4 regions of the Xenorhabdus aichiensis genome follow, and region 2 is predicted to be linked to each of the others. Evidence: predicted binding sites of a transcription regulator. Region 2 holds the regulator's gene; each other region holds the start of a gene.
The links. Region 2 encodes CRP, which controls carbon source genes, mostly activating them, when cyclic AMP is high. Its sites were predicted from a motif close to ATGTGANNNNNNTCACAT; they were not measured.

Region 1 (4,338 bases), on a different contig from region 2:
GCAGAAGATAGCCGGGCCACTTCGATAATACTGGCCAGTGCTGCCAATAGGCCACATAGGGAATAAACGATTATTTTTATTTTATCAACGTTAATACCTGATAAACGTGTTGCAGATTCATTTCCGCCTAAAGCGTAGATGTAACGGCCAAGGCGAGTATGATGCAGAATGTACCAAGCAGCAGCAAAAACCAGCAGCATGATCCAGACTGGCGCCGGCACTCCTAATGGACGGCCAATGCCAAACCAGCCAAACAGATCGGCATTATCACTGAATCCGGTATTGATGGGACTACCATCGGTATAAACACGGGTAACACCACGCAATAACAACATCATCACTAATGTGGCAATAAACGCCTGGACTTTGCCCTTCGCAACAATAACACCAGTACATGCGCCAATCGCCGCCCCCAATGCCAGTGTCGCAGCAACTGCCACCAGCGCGTTGACATCCGTACCGACCATAGATGCAGCCACCGCTCCCGTCAGTGCCAGTAGAGATCCGACGGATAAATCAATGCCCGAAGTCAGGATCACCAACGTCATTCCCACCGCCATGATAGCGTTGACAGAAGTTTGCTGGAGGATATTAAACAGGTTATTCAGTGTGAAAAAATTGGGGCTGAGGAAGGAAACAACAACAATCAGAATCAATAGTGCAATCAGTGATTTCTGCTCCATCAACCAGGCTTTCGTGAGCCAACGTCTGGAGGTTGGTGCTGTGTTAGAATTCATATCTCTTATCCTTGATCATTATCTTTCAACTGCACCGTATTGTTTGCCGACAGCAGCGGCCATCAGCGCTTCCTGAGAGGCGTTATCCGCACTGAACTCACCACTTATGCCACCTTCATGCATCACCAGAATACGATCACTCATTCCCATGACTTCCGGCATCTCAGACGAGACCAAAATGATGCTCAAACCTTCTTTTTTGAACTGATTGATCAACTGATAGATCTCTTTCTTCGCACCGACATCCACTCCTCGGGTTGGCTCATCCAGAATCAATACCTTCGGGCGAGTCATCAGACCACGGGCAATCGCCACTTTTTGCTGGTTACCGCCAGAAAGCAAGCCAATCGATTGTTCCATTGAGGGAGTTTTGATATTGAATAATTTGATGAAGTCAGTTACGGCTTTTTGTTCTGCGGAATGATTCAAACGATAGGGTTTTTGACTGAAATAACGTAACGCTGTGAGGGACATATTTTCTTTGACCGACATTCCCAACACCAAGCCATCACGCTTACGGTCTTCCGAAATATAGACAATGCCGTTAGCCAGCCCATCCTGTGGATTGCGAATAGTCAGGGGTTTTCCATCCAGCAGGATCCTGCCTTCGGTTTTCGGCAATGCTCCGTAGATCACCTTCATCAATTCAGTACGACCAGCTCCCATTAAACCGGATATTCCCAGAATCTCGCCACCGAACAGAGAAAAACTGACATTTTTGATCCCTGATCCAGATAGGTTTTCAATCTCCAGTCGTTTTTCCCCACGCGGCAGATCCAGACGCGGGTATTGATCTTCCAGCTTGCGTCCCACCATCATTTCGATCAACGTATCTTCTTGTAGAGCAGCAACCGGCTGTTCGCCAATAAACTGCCCATCACGAAATACCGTCACGTCATCACAAATTTCAAAGATTTCTTTCAGACGGTGGGAAATGTAGACAATGCCACAGCCTTGAGCTTTCAGCTCCCGTATGACATGAAATAGCGATTCAGTTTCGGTATCGGTCAAGGCATCCGTTGGCTCATCCATTATGATGACTTTGGATTGGAAACTCAGCACCTTGGCAATTTCCACCATTTGCTGATCGCCGATGGACAATTCAGAAACTAGTCGACGGCTGCTATAACGGATATTCAAACGCTTCAGCAGATTATCGGCCTCTTCATACATTTTTTGCCAATTGATGATACCCAGTTTATTGACGAACTCACGCCCAAGAAAAACATTTTCTGCGATCGTCAGTTGGGGGATAAGATTTAACTCTTGATGAATAATGCCGATCCCAGCCTCTTGGGACGATTTAGGGCCGGAGAAAACCACATTTTTCCCAAGATAATGGATTGAACCGGCATCTTTGGTATAGATGCCGGTCAAGACTTTCATCATCGTGGACTTACCGGCACCATTTTCGCCGACCAACGCCATAACTTTCCCGGGATAAACGCGAAGGACTGCACCCGACAACGCCTTTACCCCAGGGAAAGCCTTATCAATCTCCTTTAACTCCAGCAATGGCTCCATAATACCCTCAGAAAGTTACGCCAGAACAAAGGAGGATATTGGCATAAGGAGAACATTCTCCGGTACGGATAATCGCTTTGCTCTTTTCTGTCTTCTCTTTCAGAATGTTATGACTCACATACTCTATCGCGATTGCATTTCCCTGTTTTGTTTCGAGTTCAGCAATGCGCTTGATGATTTGTTCATGTATCTGAGGGTTGTGATCAATCATCTCCGTAGCCAGAATGGCCGCTTCAACCTGCACTTCCTGCACAACCACGTCAAACACAGACATCAAATCGGGTATTCCCTGGGTTAACGCTAAATCAATTCGCTGGGTGGACAACGGGATAGGTAACCCCGCATCACTGATCGTGATCTGATCAGTGTGCCCCAAACGAGAAATAACGGCAGAAATATCAGAATGCAATAAAACGCCTTTTTTCATTTTTTTATTAACTCCTTAGCGAAAGCGAAACGTTTCGCTAAACCGTCATCATATAAAGCCCTATACCAAAGACAACATGCTTGATATGAAAATGTGATCATGATTAAAACGTTTAATAAATAGGGCAATAAATAAAAAAACCTAACTTATTGAATAAGTTATACTGAATCGATTTTTCAAACACACTACTGGGGATCAATAAATAATCACCAAAATCTTTGCATAGATTGAATTTTATCTATAAATAAATGAAGGTAACTATTCGAACCATGGTGTACATAATATGCAATTGGTCGAGAAAATATCCCAGTTAAGTCAGCATCTAGAAAGTGGATTATATGAAAGGCGACAAGCCATTCGTCTCTGTCTTCTGGCCGCCTTATGTGGAGAGAGTGTTTTTCTCCTAGGGCCACCGGGGATCGCGAAAAGCCTGATAGCACGCCGGCTAAAATTTGCGTTTCAAAATGCTCACGCTTTTGAGTATTTGATGACACGCTTTTCCACACCAGAAGAGATCTTCGGCCCACTCTCCATTCAAGCACTCAAAGATGAAGGCCGTTACCAGCGCCTGACAGAAGGCTATTTGCCAGAAGCGGAAGTTGTTTTTCTGGATGAAATCTGGAAAGCAGGCCCCGCTATTTTGAATACCCTGCTGACCGCAATCAATGAAAAAAAATTTAGAAATGGCAACCAAGAAGAAAACCTGCCGATGCGGTTATTGGTCACGGCATCCAATGAGCTGCCCGATTCTGATAGCAGCCTGGAAGCCCTCTACGATCGTATGTTGATCCGAATCTGGCTAAACAACATTCAGGAAAAGAAAAATTTTCGTGCCTTACTGACTGATCGAAACAATGGGAATGACAATCCTGTACCTACCCATTTCCAAATTACAGATGAGGAATTTCATCAATGGCAGTGTAAGATTGAACACGTCTCCCTGCCAGACTACATTTTCGAGCTGATTTATCAGCTACGCCAGCAACTGAATGCCTCTGAAAATCTCTCTTACGTTTCAGATCGCCGCTGGAAAAAAGCCATCCGCTTATTGCAGGCTAGTGCATTCTTCAGTGGGAAAAATGCCATATCTCCGCTAGATTTAGTGCTATTGAAAGACTGCCTGTGGCACGACCTGAATGCCTTAAAGCTTCTGCCGCAATTCCTTCATGATTTGCTGACAGAACAAGCCTATCAACAGCGTTTCCTGCTACAGAAAATGGATGGAGTATACCAACAATGGATACAAACCAGCCGAGATGAAACTCACCTTCATCCCTTACAGTTAACCACGAACTCATCACTTTTCGGCCGCAAGACCCACTACTCACTTCCCAAGACTATCAATGATGAAAAACTGACGCTATTTCTGTATCCCGCATTACATCTGCATGATATTGAAGTTAATTTCATTGAAATAGATAGGAAAGTACTGGAAAACGTACTCAAAAATAGCAGTGGAGAATTGCTCGCTTGCTTAAATGGCATTGGTTTTCCACTGAAAATTTCGGCCGAGATCAACGAAAAACATCAACTGGAAGTGCTGGATATTAGCCATAACAGTGCCATTCTCTGCCAAGCGGAAGCAAAGCAACTAACAACAGAAAAAACAAATAACGAGTGGAATGAAAAGCTTATATCTATTAGTGATGC
Region 2 (4,338 bases):
TCTAGCGGAGCCGGAACAACAACGACCAGTGTGGCGTTCCGCAAGATTTTCCAACAACTTGAAGTTACTGCCGCACTCATCGAAGGGGATAGTTTCCACCGTTACACCCGTCCTGAAATGGATGCCGAGATCCGTAAGGCGAAAGAGCAAGGCAGGCATGTCAGCTATTTTGGGCCAGAAGCCAATGATTTCAGCATGTTGGAAAAGACATTTTGTAACTATGGTGAAACAGGCACTGGCCGCTGCCGGAGATATCTCCACACCTATGATGAAGCGGTGCCTTACAATCAAGTACCGGGTACATTCACTCCGTGGGAATCACTGCCATCAAACACCGATATTCTGTTTTATGAAGGGTTGCATGGCGGCGTTGTTACTCCACAGTATAATGTCGCCAGCTATGTTGATTTGCTGATTGGTGTCGTCCCCATCGTCAACCTTGAGTGGATACAGAAACTTATCCGTGATACCAGCGAACGTGGCCATTCAAGAGAGGCGGTCATGGATTCCGTGGTGCGTTCGATGGATGATTATATCCGCTATATTACGCCACAGTTTTCCCGTACTCATATCAATTTCCAGCGCGTTCCCACAGTTGATACCTCTAACCCCTTCTCCGCCAAGGCTATTCCATCTCTGGATGAAAGTTTTATCGTGATTCGTTTCCGTGGCCTGAAACAAATTGATTTCCCTTATTTATTGTCAATGCTTCAGGGGTCATTTATTTCCAGTATAAATACCATTGTCGTTCCCGGCGGAAAAGTGGGGCTGGCCATGGAGTTAATTATGGCTCCGTGGGTTCAGCAATTACTGGAAGGCAAAAAAATTTCTTGATTTAAACGCAATTTATTTTTTAATTAAACAGGTAACAAAAAATAACGTTGCCTGTTTTACGCAAATAAGCATTTCAGTAACAATAAAAACAGATTATAAAGAGAAAATTCAGTAAGGTAAAACGCGTAAAAGCAGTACAATATTTACCAAAGTACCCGCAGCCTCTTACACGATAAAAAAGTCATTCAGCCGTTCCCGTCTTTATGTTTTTTCTCCTTTTCCCTTTGGAAATATTGGCATTACTCGATTTCCTATAAGTCGTAGAGCAATAAAGACGACGCTCCAAATAGATTTCTGTTAATCTGGCGGGCTGAAGCGATACAGGGGGAGACAGAAACGTTTTCCTGTGTTACAAACGAAGTTACAAGCGAAGTTACAAGCGAAGCTGGCAAGATATATAGGTTAAGATTAAGACACCCGTATTTTGGTATGATTATAATCTATATAAAATTCCCGCTTGTCAGTTTTTCAGCAAGTTAATATGTTAAGCTATTGACTTTATAAAGCCAGCCGGGTGAGGAAAAACTGTTCCTCACGTCATCAAGGCGGAAATAACAACAGAGGATAAAGCGAATGGTTCTCGGCAAGCCACAAACAGACCCTACTCTTGAATGGTTTTTGTCACACTGCCATATTCACAAATATCCATCCAAGAGCACGCTTATTCATCAAGGCGAGAAAGCAGAAACGCTTTACTATATTGTTAAAGGTTCAGTTGCTGTTCTAATAAAAGATGAAGAAGGCAAAGAAATGATTCTCTCTTATTTAAATCAGGGAGATTTCATTGGTGAGCTTGGATTGTTTGAAGAAGGAAAGCTGCGTACTGCATGGGTACGAGCTAAAAGTGCCTGTGAAGTCGCTGAAATTTCCTACAAGAAATTTCGCCAACTCATTCAGGTCAACCCTGATATTCTGATGCGTCTATCCTCTCAGATGGCAAAACGCTTACAAACAACTTCAGAAAAAGTCGGTAACCTAGCATTTCTGGATGTCACAGGCCGTATTGCCAAGACGTTAATGAATCTGGCCAAACAGCCTGATGCAATGACCCATCCTGATGGTATGCAAATAAAAATTACACGTCAGGAAATTGGCCAGATTGTCGGGTGTTCCCGCGAAACAGTTGGCCGCATTCTGAAGATGTTAGAAGATCAAAACCTGATCTCTGCTCATGGCAAAACCATTGTAGTATATGGAACCCGCTAGTTCCTGAAATTGCTCTTGAAACTGAGCCAGCGCAACCCTTATCCTGCACTGGCTTTTTTGTTGCTTCCTTTGTCTTATCTGTGCAATGGCAGCATCAAGCCCCGTTCCGCCGCTTTCTGTAACACTTCACTGGCCTTGCCCTGATATTCCGCTGGCGCAGACGTGATTTCCCTCACCTTATTTTTATATTTGCCATATCACAGTGAAATAATAGTCACCAAATATGAATAAAAAATCACATAAGGGCAAATAAAAAAACAGCCGGTGAGGAAAATGCGATAGTATCTGGTTAATATCTGAGAAAATTATTCAACAAATCATGTCCCTGTTCACTGAGAATGCTTTCAGGGTGAAATTGCACACCTTCCAATGGCAAAGTACGGTGACGTATTCCCATAATTTCATCTACATTACCGTTATGCTGACTCCATGCGGTCACTTCAAACGACGCTGGCAGGGTTTCAGCAGCAATCACCAGAGAATGATAACGGGTAACAGTCAGTGGACGGTTCAATCCTTTGAATACTCCTTGTTGATTATGGTGGATCAAGCTGTTTTTTCCGTGCATCACCTCGCGGGCTTTGACCACACTCGCACCAAAAGCCTGCCCAATAGCCTGATGCCCGAGGCACACACCGAGGATTGGCAACTTGCCGGCAAAATGCGAAATGGCCTCTAGTGAAATCCCTGCTTCATTTGGCGTACAAGGCCCCGGCGAAATCACTAAATGTGTGGGCGCCAACTTCTCGATATCTTCAAGCTGTAATTCATCATTACGCTTAACTAAAACATTTGTCCCTAACTCGCAAAAATATTGATATAAATTGAATGTAAAAGAATCGTAGTTATCTATTATTAATAGCATAGGAGTATATCCTACTGATTTTTATAGTTTTATATATTGCCCTACCCTAGCGGGCATTGTGCATTCTGTATTTCGATAAAATCAGGTAAAGCAGCATCAACAGCAGCGGGACGCTCATCATACCACAGACGTATTTTTAAAATAGTAGGATAGCTTACCAGCAAACAGCAGCATTCACCCATGATGAGAGCTTGACGTGAAAAGATAACGCAGGTGAAAGGGGAAGACGGCACTCAAAAAGCGAATGGCACAATACAAATACCGTCTTACTTCCTAGGTTTCAGGCAGGAAAACCCGTTTTCCTATTGAATTAAGGTGCAACTTTGGCAGAAAGGATCACAATCGGTTTCACGGGGACATTTTGATAAGGGCCAACATTTTCTGTTTTGACCTGAGACATTTTATCAACCACATCCATACCTTTTACGACTTTACCAAAGACAGCATAACCAAAATCACGCTGACCGTGGTCAAGGAAGGCGTTATCGGTGACATTAATGAAGAACTGGCTGGTGGCACTGTCTTTATCTGCGGTACGTGCCATCGCTATTGTGCCACGCAGATTACGCAAACCATTATCTGCTTCATTTTTGATTGGCGCTTTGGTCACCTTCTGCTTCATGTCTTTTGTGAAGCCACCCCCCTGAACCATAAACCCGGGAATGATGCGGTGAAAAATGGTGTTGTTATAAAACCCTTCATTGACATACTCAATGAAATTTTTTGTGGTGATTGGCGCCTTGTTACTATCCAGCGCAAGCTCTATTTCCCCTGCTGATGTTACCAGCTTCACATGAGTTTCGGCAGCCAATGCCGGAGCTGCCATCACACTGATAGCACATGCAGCCATAAGCGACACAAAAATACGTTTAAACATTAATGGTTCCTTTATTTTTGAGGTCAATTACAAAACTCATAACAACAAAACTTATTAAGTGTAATTCCCTATAGAACTAAGTTCCAAAGATTTACCTACATTTACGAGTAAGCAGCTATTTGTTGAGATGAATTCTATCTGAATGGCTATTATGGTCTCATAACCTGAATTTTGTTTATGTGGGGAATAACGTTATAAATGGCGAGAAATATAGAGTATTAAACCAAAGGGTATACAATACAGATATCGTGCAATTAGTAGTTACACCTGTCCACAAGCCGCTGCTCTAGGTATAATCAGCGCGCTGTTTTCGTGTATTCCTCAGGGAGATAACCATTTTGACCATCAAAAACTACAACTATCACATGACCCACTTTGTCACGAGTGCACCTGACATTCGCCACCTGCCTCAAGATGTGGGTATTGAGGTCGCGTTTGCCGGTCGGTCGAATGCGGGTAAATCCAGCGCCCTGAATGCACTGACTAAACAAAAGAGCCTTGCTCGCACCAGTAAGACCCCGGGGCGTACTCAGCTTATCAACCTGTTCGAAGTGGA
Region 3 (4,338 bases), on a different contig from region 2:
TACGGTAGAAATAGTACTGGTTATAGGCGCCGGATTTGTAATATTTGGACGTGCCGAGTACCATGCCGACTTCTCGTTCAGGAAGTTGTCTGAGGTCATCATAAATATAGGGGGCGGTTTTCCAGCTAATCCAGCGGTCAAGCATAATGACTGTTAGTATTAGGACAGCCATGATGAAAACCAACCCGGTAATCAGGCGTTTCCACATTATTTTTCTTTGCCTTGTACGTACTCATGATTCAATGTTTTAAAGGCTACTTTACTTGAAATATTGAAGCAAGCTTTCGTGCTGTAATAAAAGCCTGCCAACGGTGCTGGCAGGCTTATAGCTGATCTTGACAGGTCTTAGATCAGAATGAAGTGCGTTTATAGATGCGATACTCTGGTTTCCAGAAATTACGCTCAATGGCTTGTTCCAGCGCATCTTCTGACGTGACGGTAGCCATGCCTTGAATCTGGGCTTTTTTCGCCACTTCTTTAGCTATTTTGCGGGAAACGTCTTGAATATCATCAATCGGTGGCAGTAATGGACCTGAACCCGTCTGTGCCAACGGTGAACAATCCGCCAATGCGCGGCTGGCTACCATTAACATATCATCCGTAACACGTCTGGCACCGGAAGCAATGACGCCCAAACCGATGCCCGGGAAGATATAGGAGTTGTTGCACTGTGCGATTGGGTATTCTTGCCCATCATATTTCACAGGGGCAAATGGGCTGCCAGTCGCGACCAGCGCTTTGCCATCCGTCCAGTTAATGATGTCTTCAGGGCGCGCTTCCACACGTGATGTCGGGTTGGACAGTGGCATGACGATTGGACGCTCACAATGTTTGTGCATTTCACGGATAATCTCTTCCGTGAACAGACCCGATTGGCCGGAAACACCAATCAAAACGGTAGGTTTGGCATTGCGAACCACATCCATCAGTGAAAGGCTGTCATTGCTGACATCCCATGATTGCAGGACGCTGCTTTTCTGTACCAGTACACTCTGGAAGTCCAGTAGGTTTGGCTGTTTATCAGTCAGCAGCCCAAAGCGATCAACCATGAACACGCGGGCGCGGGCCTGTTCATCGCTCAATCCTTCAGATTTCATCTGAGCGACGATCTGTTCGGCAATACCACAACCGGCAGAACCTGCTCCGAGGAAGGTCACGGTTTGATCTTTCAACTGGCGGCCAGCGGCGCGGCTGGCGGCAATCAGGCTGCCGAGGGCAACGGCTGCCGTGCCTTGAATATCATCATTGAAACAGCAAAGATCATGACGATAGCGTGTCAACAGCGGCATGGCGTTGGTTTGGGCAAAATCTTCAAATTGCAGCAGCACGTTTGGCCAGCGGCGTTTCACAGCCTGGATAAATTCATCGACAAATTCATCATATTCTTTGCCCGTAATGCGTGGGTGACGCCAGCCCATATACAGTGGGTCATTCAGGCGCTGCGGGTTGTTTGTACCAACATCCAGTACAACTGGCAGGGTGTAAGCCGGGCTGATCCCACCACAAGAGGTATACAGCGAAAGTTTACCGATAGGTATACCCATGCCGCCAATGCCCTGATCTCCCAGACCAAGGATACGTTCACCATCGGTAACAACGATGACTTTTACATTCTGCTTGGTGGCATTTTGCAGCATGTCATCGATAGACGCTTTGTTTGGATAGGAAATAAACAGCCCACGGGCGCGGCGATAAATATCAGAGAAGTGTTCACATGCTTCACCCACCGTAGGGGTATAGATGATAGGCATCATTTCGCTGAGATGGGCATCAAGAAGCCGATAGAACAGGGTTTCGTTGGTGTCCTGAATATTTCTTAAATAAATGTGTTTGTCACCGTCACTTTTAAAATCGCAAAATTGACGGTAGGCACGCTCGGCTTGTTCTTCTATCGTTTCAACTATCTGAGGTAATAAACCATGTAAGTTGAAATTGCTGCGTTCTTCTTCAGTAAAGGCACTGCCTTTATTCAGAAGAGGAAATTCCAACAAGATAGGGCCAGCGTAGGGAATATAAAGAGGACGTTTACTTTCGTGTTCCAGTTCCATGATACTTACTCTTTGGACTAATCAATAACAAAATCAGCTATAGATCCTAAGAAGATAAAAAAAATAAGTACAGTAAATGTTACTTAATTATGTTTGTCATGAGCAAAAATGAGAGATAACTTACAGAATTAGCTAATTAAATGTTATGAGTTTTTTCGATTTTACCCCCTCCGAGCGATCCAGAGGGGAATTTTGCCATTTTGTTAAGTTATCTTTATTTCATGTTTGCCCGAATTTTTTGCTGAATTGTCGTTTTTTTGAGATGGGCAGTCAAAATCTATGGCATTCTATTTTGGTGCAACCGAGGGAAGTTAATGTGGATTCGGTTGCGTTTGATTGGGATAGATGGCTATTTTTTCCTTCCACTAATATTGCCCGTTTGATGGACTGACAATTGCCACCAGACATATTCATTAAGATCAGGGCTGCCTGTAAAGGTGGTAGGCTTGGGTTAAATGCGGCATTTTCCGCATAGCGGCCGGTATAAACCTGATCTTGTTCATCCAGCAGCGCGATACCAGCATGGGATTGGCTGTAAGGAGCATGGCTTTGGTTCGCCGCATCTAGTGCTGCCAGCACTAATTCGTCGCAGGTATCCAATTGGTAGCCGTGATTGACGGTATCCAGCAGTAATGGTGCGTCCAGCAAATCGTGTGGGCCGAAGGCTTCCGGCAGGTAGTCAGCCAGTGTCAATCGTGGGCGGTTGGGCAAACAGACTTCCAATTGTGTTCCACTGTTTAATTCATTCATGAACTGGCGGCAATGTCCACAAGGCGAATAATTGACGGTGATAGAAACCAGCTTTTTTTCACCGCGCAGCCAAGCATGGGTGATGGCTGATTGCTCGGCATGAACGGTTTGCTGCAAGGGGACTCCAGCAAATTCCATATTGGCACCAAAATAGAGGTTGCCACTTTCTCCCCGTGCGATTGCCCCGACGTAAAAATGCGAGATAGGTGTAATGGCACAGGCCGCTGCAAGTGGTAATAGAGCAAGTGCCAGCGCATGATCATCAAAACCGCAGATTTGCCTGATTGACTCAACCTGCTTTGCGGTCAGCATCGCTGGAAAATCGTCATTGCCGATATAGGGTAACAGGGCTTCTTGCAGTTTAGGGGTAATTTCTGACCAAATAGCGTGAAAACGAGCTTGCATAGAATGATCTCCAAATTAATTGGAGGTCATTCTAGGATGTCTGCTCAGGTTTGTAATGTGATAAACACCATATATTCAGTGAAATGAGCGTAATAGATACATTATTTTAGTAACTTATATCAAATTTTTACTATTTTTATGAATTTTTTCACCGTTTGATCACGAGTTGCTAACTAGCCAGACACTAGCCAAATAGATGAAGCAGTACAGGAAATAAAAAAGGTGCCATTAATGAGGTGATAATGCCGCAGGTCATCAGCGCCAAAGAACTGTATGCACCTTCAATATGATCGAGTTCGGCGCAGCGTGCCGTACCCACAGCGTGGGATGCCGTTCCCATGGCCAATCCTCTTGAAGCCGACGTTTTTATTTCTAGAAGATTGAACAGGTTATGACCAAAGATCGCGCCCAAAATACCGACAGTAATTACGCAAGCTGCACTGATAGCAGGAATTCCGCCAACGGAATCCGCAACGGCCATGGCAATTGGTGTTGTGACGGATTTGGGCAGCACAGAGGCAGCGATCTCAGGGCTGGCTCCCGCCCATAACGCGATAGCTGTACCTGTCACCATCGCGACAATACTACCGATAAAACAGATGCTAATAATGGATTTCCATTGAGCACGGATTTGATGGAGCTGCTCATAAAGAGGGAAGGCCAATGCGACAACGGCGGGTTGCAGTAAGTCGTTTAAGATCCTGCTACCGGAAAAATAGTGCTCATAGGGGGTGTGAGTCATCAGTAACAAAGGAATGATAACGGCCATCGATAGCAACAATGGATTAAAGATGGGAAGTTTGAGTTGCCGTGATAATTTTTTGGCGCAATAAAATACGAGCAGTGTTAATGGTAGTGACCACCAGATATGGCTTAACATTTTTATCTTTTGTCCGATTGTTGTGATGGCGGGGAGCTGAGATCGGGTTCTTTTCGTTGAGCGCCGATAATGATGCGTTCGCGATGGACATAATGGGAACTGTAAGCAACGACAATCATGACAATAATTGTACTGACGATACAGGAGAGAACAATCGGGAACATTTGCTGGCTAAGTTGCGGGTAATAATCCATAACACCCACCCCGATGGGCAAAAACAGCAATGTCATGTTTTTCATCAACAGGCTACAGCCC
Region 4 (4,338 bases), on a different contig from region 2:
AGGGTTGCCTTTTGGTATTGTACGGTAATGATTGTTGTCGGCCTTGTTTTAATACCAAAATCTGCTTTTATGCCAGAATCAAGGTATCGGCACAGTAATAAATCAGGAAGGTGTCATGTCTGCACAACCAGTAGATATTCAGATTTTTGGGCGATCATTACGTGTCAATTGTCCACCAGAGCAGGTAGAGGCTTTGCAAGCTGCTGCGAAGGAACTTGATCAGCGTTTGCATAACCTCAAAGAACGCACCAGAGTAACGAACACTGAGCAACTGGTTTTTATTGTGGCGCTGAACGTTTGTCACGAGTTAGCACAGGAAAAGATGAAAACCCGTGATTACTCCTACAATATGGAACAAAAAATAAAAATGCTCCAGCAGACTATTGAACAAGCTTTGTTAGAACAAGGTAAAATTACCTGACCTCCTAGCTGTCAATAAACTGATCCTTGTTGATAAATCAGGCAGTAGTCACTATACATGAATATAAGCAGTTGCTTTCTCCATTTAGTTCCATACAATAGGCTCTATTGCGTTGCTTAAAGCCTGATGAATGGATCCTGACAGATAGGTTCTTGACGGATGAATTCTTAACTGATTGGTTTAAGCGCTACAAAATTTCTCTGAGGTGTGCGTGAGCAGGTAAGTCCCCTGAGCCGATATTTCATACCTATAGAATGTGGTGCTCCGTTTCTTGTGAGCATGCTTGGCTAGACCAAGAAGCCTAATAGGGGCGACACTACGTTCACCTTGAACCAAGGGTTCAAGGGTTACCACCTGCCGCGGCATCTTGGAGAACCCCCTTATTTATCTGTTTTGTATCCTTTTCTGCATTAATAGGCAGGTTTCATGCAATCAGATCCTTTTTTATCTCTCCGAAAATCCATAAGAAAACAAATTCGACAGTTACGTCACAATCTATCCCCAGAACAGCAATCGCGATTTGCCCAGCAAGTCGCTCAAAATGCCATGTCTCACCCCAAGATCCAGCAGGCAAACAAAATTGCCCTGTATCTCGCCTTTGATGGTGAATTAGACACCCGACCGCTGATTCAGCAGCTTTGGCAACAAAATAAACAAGTTTATCTGCCCGTATTGCACCCATTCAATCAGCATCATCTGCTGTTCCTGCATTACCATGCTGAGACTTCCCTCAACTGCAATCGTTTTAACATAGAAGAACCACCATTAGATGTCCGGCAGGTTTTGCCCGTCTCTGAGCTTGATGTGATGTTTATTCCACTGGTGGCTTTTGATAGCACAGGGCAACGTTTGGGGATGGGAGGCGGTTTCTACGACAGAACGCTCGCCAAATGGCAACAGCAAAATTTTTATCCGATTGGGTTGGCGCACGATTTCCAATTAGTTAATTCCTTGCCAAGTGCCAGTTGGGATATTCCTCTGCCAGAAATCATTACGCCTGAAAAAATATGGCGCTGGTAATGACAGTTTATCCTTTTCAGGGGCTATTGTTTCTACGATAGCCCCATTTTTCATAGTATTCGCCCAGGCAATCAGTAAAGCAGACGAGAGCGGATCGTGCCAGGCAGAGCTTTCAGGTTTTGCAGAACCATTTCAGCCTGAGCCGAATTTTGCGTCGTGATATCAATGACCACATAGCCAATATCTCCGTTGGTACGCAGGTATTGTGCCTCAATATTGATTTCCTGATCGGTGAAAACTTGGTTGATGCTAGTCAAAATGCCAGGACGGTTCTCATGGATATGCAGTAGTCGGTGAGTATCTTTGGCATGAACAGGCAGTGAAACTTCAGGGAAGTTGACCGCTGACAGCGTAGAACCATTGTCAGAATATTTGACCAGTTTACCCGCGACTTCGTAACCAATATTCTCTTGGGCTTCTTGTGTTGATCCACCAATATGCGGAGTCAGCAGTACATTATCAAATTTGCTCAGAGGCGAGATGAAAGGCTCATTGTTCGTTGCAGGTTCACTCGGAAACACATCAAGTGCCGCACCGGAAAGGTGCTCGCTCTCTAGCGCGTCATGGAGTGCAGGAATATCCACTACCATGCCACGTGAGGCATTAATCAGGATTGCACCCGGCTTCATCAGCTCCAGCTCTTCCACACCGATCATGTTTTTTGTTGAGCCTGTTTCAGGTACATGCAAGCTGACAACATCGCTCATATTCAGCAGTTCAGACAGATGATGTACTTGTTGTGCATTTCCTAACGGCAGTTTATTTTCAATATCATAGAAATGAACATTCATGCCGATATTTTCAGCCAAAATGCCAAGCTGTGTACCGATATGGCCGTAACCAATAATGCCGAGCTTCTTACCTCGCGCTTCATAACAGCCTTTGGCCTGTTTATCCCATATTCCTCTGTGTGCTTTCGCATTTGCAACAGGAATACGACGTAATAGCAACAGTAACTCACCCAATACCATCTCCGCCACGGAACGTGTATTGGAGAATGGTGCGTTAAATACAGGAATACCACGTTTTTCAGCCGCTTTCAGGTCAACCTGATTGGTGCCGATGCAGAAACATCCCACAGCAACCAACTTTTCAGCCGCTTCAAAAATTTCTTCAGTCAATTGAGTACGAGAACGGATACCCACAAAGCGAGCATCACGAATCGCTTCTTTCAATTCTTTAGGTTCCAACGCCCCTTTGTGATATTCAATATTGCTGTATCCCGCCGCCCGCAGGTTATCAACTGTGCTCTGATGAACGCCTTCCAGTAGCAAAAATTTAATCTTATCCTTTTCTAAAGATACCTTGACCATTTGCCCGCCCTATCGTTGTCTTAATTTTCAGAATATCCATAATGAATTCCACCAAAATAACAAAAAAAACAGCAACGGCAATACAATCGTTTGCTCACGCAACAGGGTAAATCGAAGTAAAAGAGTTGTTATACGTAGTAATATGACTTGTTACAGCCTAAAAACAGAACTTTGAGGAATTTTTAGGCTAGGATGTGATATATCTCACTAAATTTCCATTTTTTAAAAAAACATGGAAATATTTTAAGGGCAGATTATTCTGCCCCAATAGACGATTATTCTGCGATCGTTTTAACGCCATCTGCTGTCCCAACCAGCACCACATCAGCACCACGATTGGCAAATAGGCCGACCGTCACCACGCCAGTGATGCCATTTATTTTATTTTCCAACGCAACGGGATCAAGAATAACAAGATTATGAACATCCAGAATAACATTGCCATTATCCGTGACCACATTCTGGCGATAAACTGGGGTTCCACCTAATTTCACCAGTTCACGAGCAACATAAGAGCGCGCCATTGGGATAACCTCAACCGGCAGCGGGAATTTACCCAGCACATCGACTTGTTTTGATTCATCGATGATACAAATAAATTTCTTTGCAACAGCGGCAATAATTTTTTCTCGCGTCAATGCTGCGCCGCCTCCCTTGATCATATGCATATGGCCATTGATTTCGTCAGCACCATCAACATAAATATCCAAGCTATCAACTTCATTACAGTCAAAAACGGGAATGCCCAGACTTTTTAACTTTTCAGTCGATGCTTCCGAGCTGGACACTGCGCCTTCGATTTGATTTTTGATTGTCCCTAATGCATCAATGAAATGCGATGCCGTTGAACCTGTACCAACACCTACGATTGTGCCAGGCTTGACGTATTCCAGTGCTGCCCAACCTACTGCTTTTTTCAGTTCGTCCTGCGTCATATCAATCACAGCCTATAATCGGTTACAAGGAAAAATGCGGCCACCAGTATAAACAATATTTTGCCTCACCCGGCGAAAAAATATGGCATAGTGCTGTGCAGCACAAAAAAATATAGAACCCTATGGCACAGAAAACCGAGCAAGAATGGAGAATCTGATTTTCAATGAAACGTCCTGATTACCGATCCCTACAAGCGTTGGATACAGTGATCCGAGAACGCGGTTTCGAGCGTGCGGCGCAAAAACTCTGTATCACCCAGTCAGCGGTATCCCAACGTATCAAGCAATTGGAGAATATGTTTGGGCAGCCCTTATTAGTACGCACCGTTCCCCCCCACCCTACAGAACAAGGACAAAAACTGCTCGCACTATTACATCAGGTAGAATTGCTGGAAGCACAATGGCTCGGCGATGAAAATGGTAACGATATCCCGTTACTGCTCTCACTTGCAGTCAATGCCGACAGTTTGGCAACGTGGCTCTTGCCAGCTCTCCATCCTGTTTTATCCGATGTCCCTATCCGACTCAATATTCAGGTAGAAGATGAGACCCGTACTCAAGAAAGTTTGCGGCGCGGAGAAGTCGTCGGGGCTATCAGTATTCAATCACAGCCACTGCCAAGCTGCCTGGTGGATAAATTAGGTGCCCT

Region 1: rbsD (D-ribose pyranase) is a predicted target of CRP. The motif match lies at 2,780-2,797, and genes of this name have one in related genera.
Region 3: cdd (cytidine deaminase) is a predicted target of CRP. The motif match lies at 3,259-3,276, and genes of this name have one in related genera.
Region 4: serA (phosphoglycerate dehydrogenase) is a predicted target of CRP. The motif match lies at 2,947-2,964, and genes of this name have one in related genera.

Annotation. Positions count from the first base shown of each region.
Region 1 is NZ_JAQRFO010000002.1:186,809-191,146, reverse strand. It holds gene rbsC (ribose ABC transporter permease) at 1-737, opposite strand, end outside; gene rbsA (ribose ABC transporter ATP-binding protein RbsA) at 756-2,261, opposite strand; gene rbsD (D-ribose pyranase) at 2,269-2,688, opposite strand; gene ravA (ATPase RavA) at 2,972-4,338, shown strand, end outside.
Region 2 is NZ_JAQRFO010000008.1:45,067-49,404, reverse strand. It holds gene PSI22_RS05660 (phosphoribulokinase) at 1-834, shown strand, start outside; gene crp (cAMP-activated global transcriptional regulator CRP) at 1,408-2,040, shown strand; gene PSI22_RS05650 (aminodeoxychorismate synthase component II) at 2,330-2,905, opposite strand; gene ppiA (peptidylprolyl isomerase A) at 3,216-3,782, opposite strand; gene yihA (ribosome biogenesis GTP-binding protein YihA/YsxC) at 4,121-4,338, shown strand, end outside.
Region 3 is NZ_JAQRFO010000003.1:128,259-132,596, forward strand. It holds gene sanA (outer membrane permeability protein SanA) at 1-208, opposite strand, end outside; gene PSI22_RS02760 (NAD-dependent malic enzyme) at 351-2,048, opposite strand; gene cdd (cytidine deaminase) at 2,319-3,203, opposite strand; gene PSI22_RS02770 (CidB/LrgB family autolysis modulator) at 3,388-4,083, opposite strand; gene PSI22_RS02775 (CidA/LrgA family protein) at 4,086-4,338, opposite strand, start outside.
Region 4 is NZ_JAQRFO010000039.1:14,623-18,960, reverse strand. It holds gene zapA (cell division protein ZapA) at 116-421, shown strand; RNA gene ssrS (6S RNA) at 616-799, shown strand; gene PSI22_RS15690 (5-formyltetrahydrofolate cyclo-ligase) at 848-1,441, shown strand; gene serA (phosphoglycerate dehydrogenase) at 1,513-2,754, opposite strand; gene rpiA (ribose-5-phosphate isomerase RpiA) at 3,030-3,689, opposite strand; gene PSI22_RS15675 (LysR family transcriptional regulator ArgP) at 3,854-4,338, shown strand, end outside.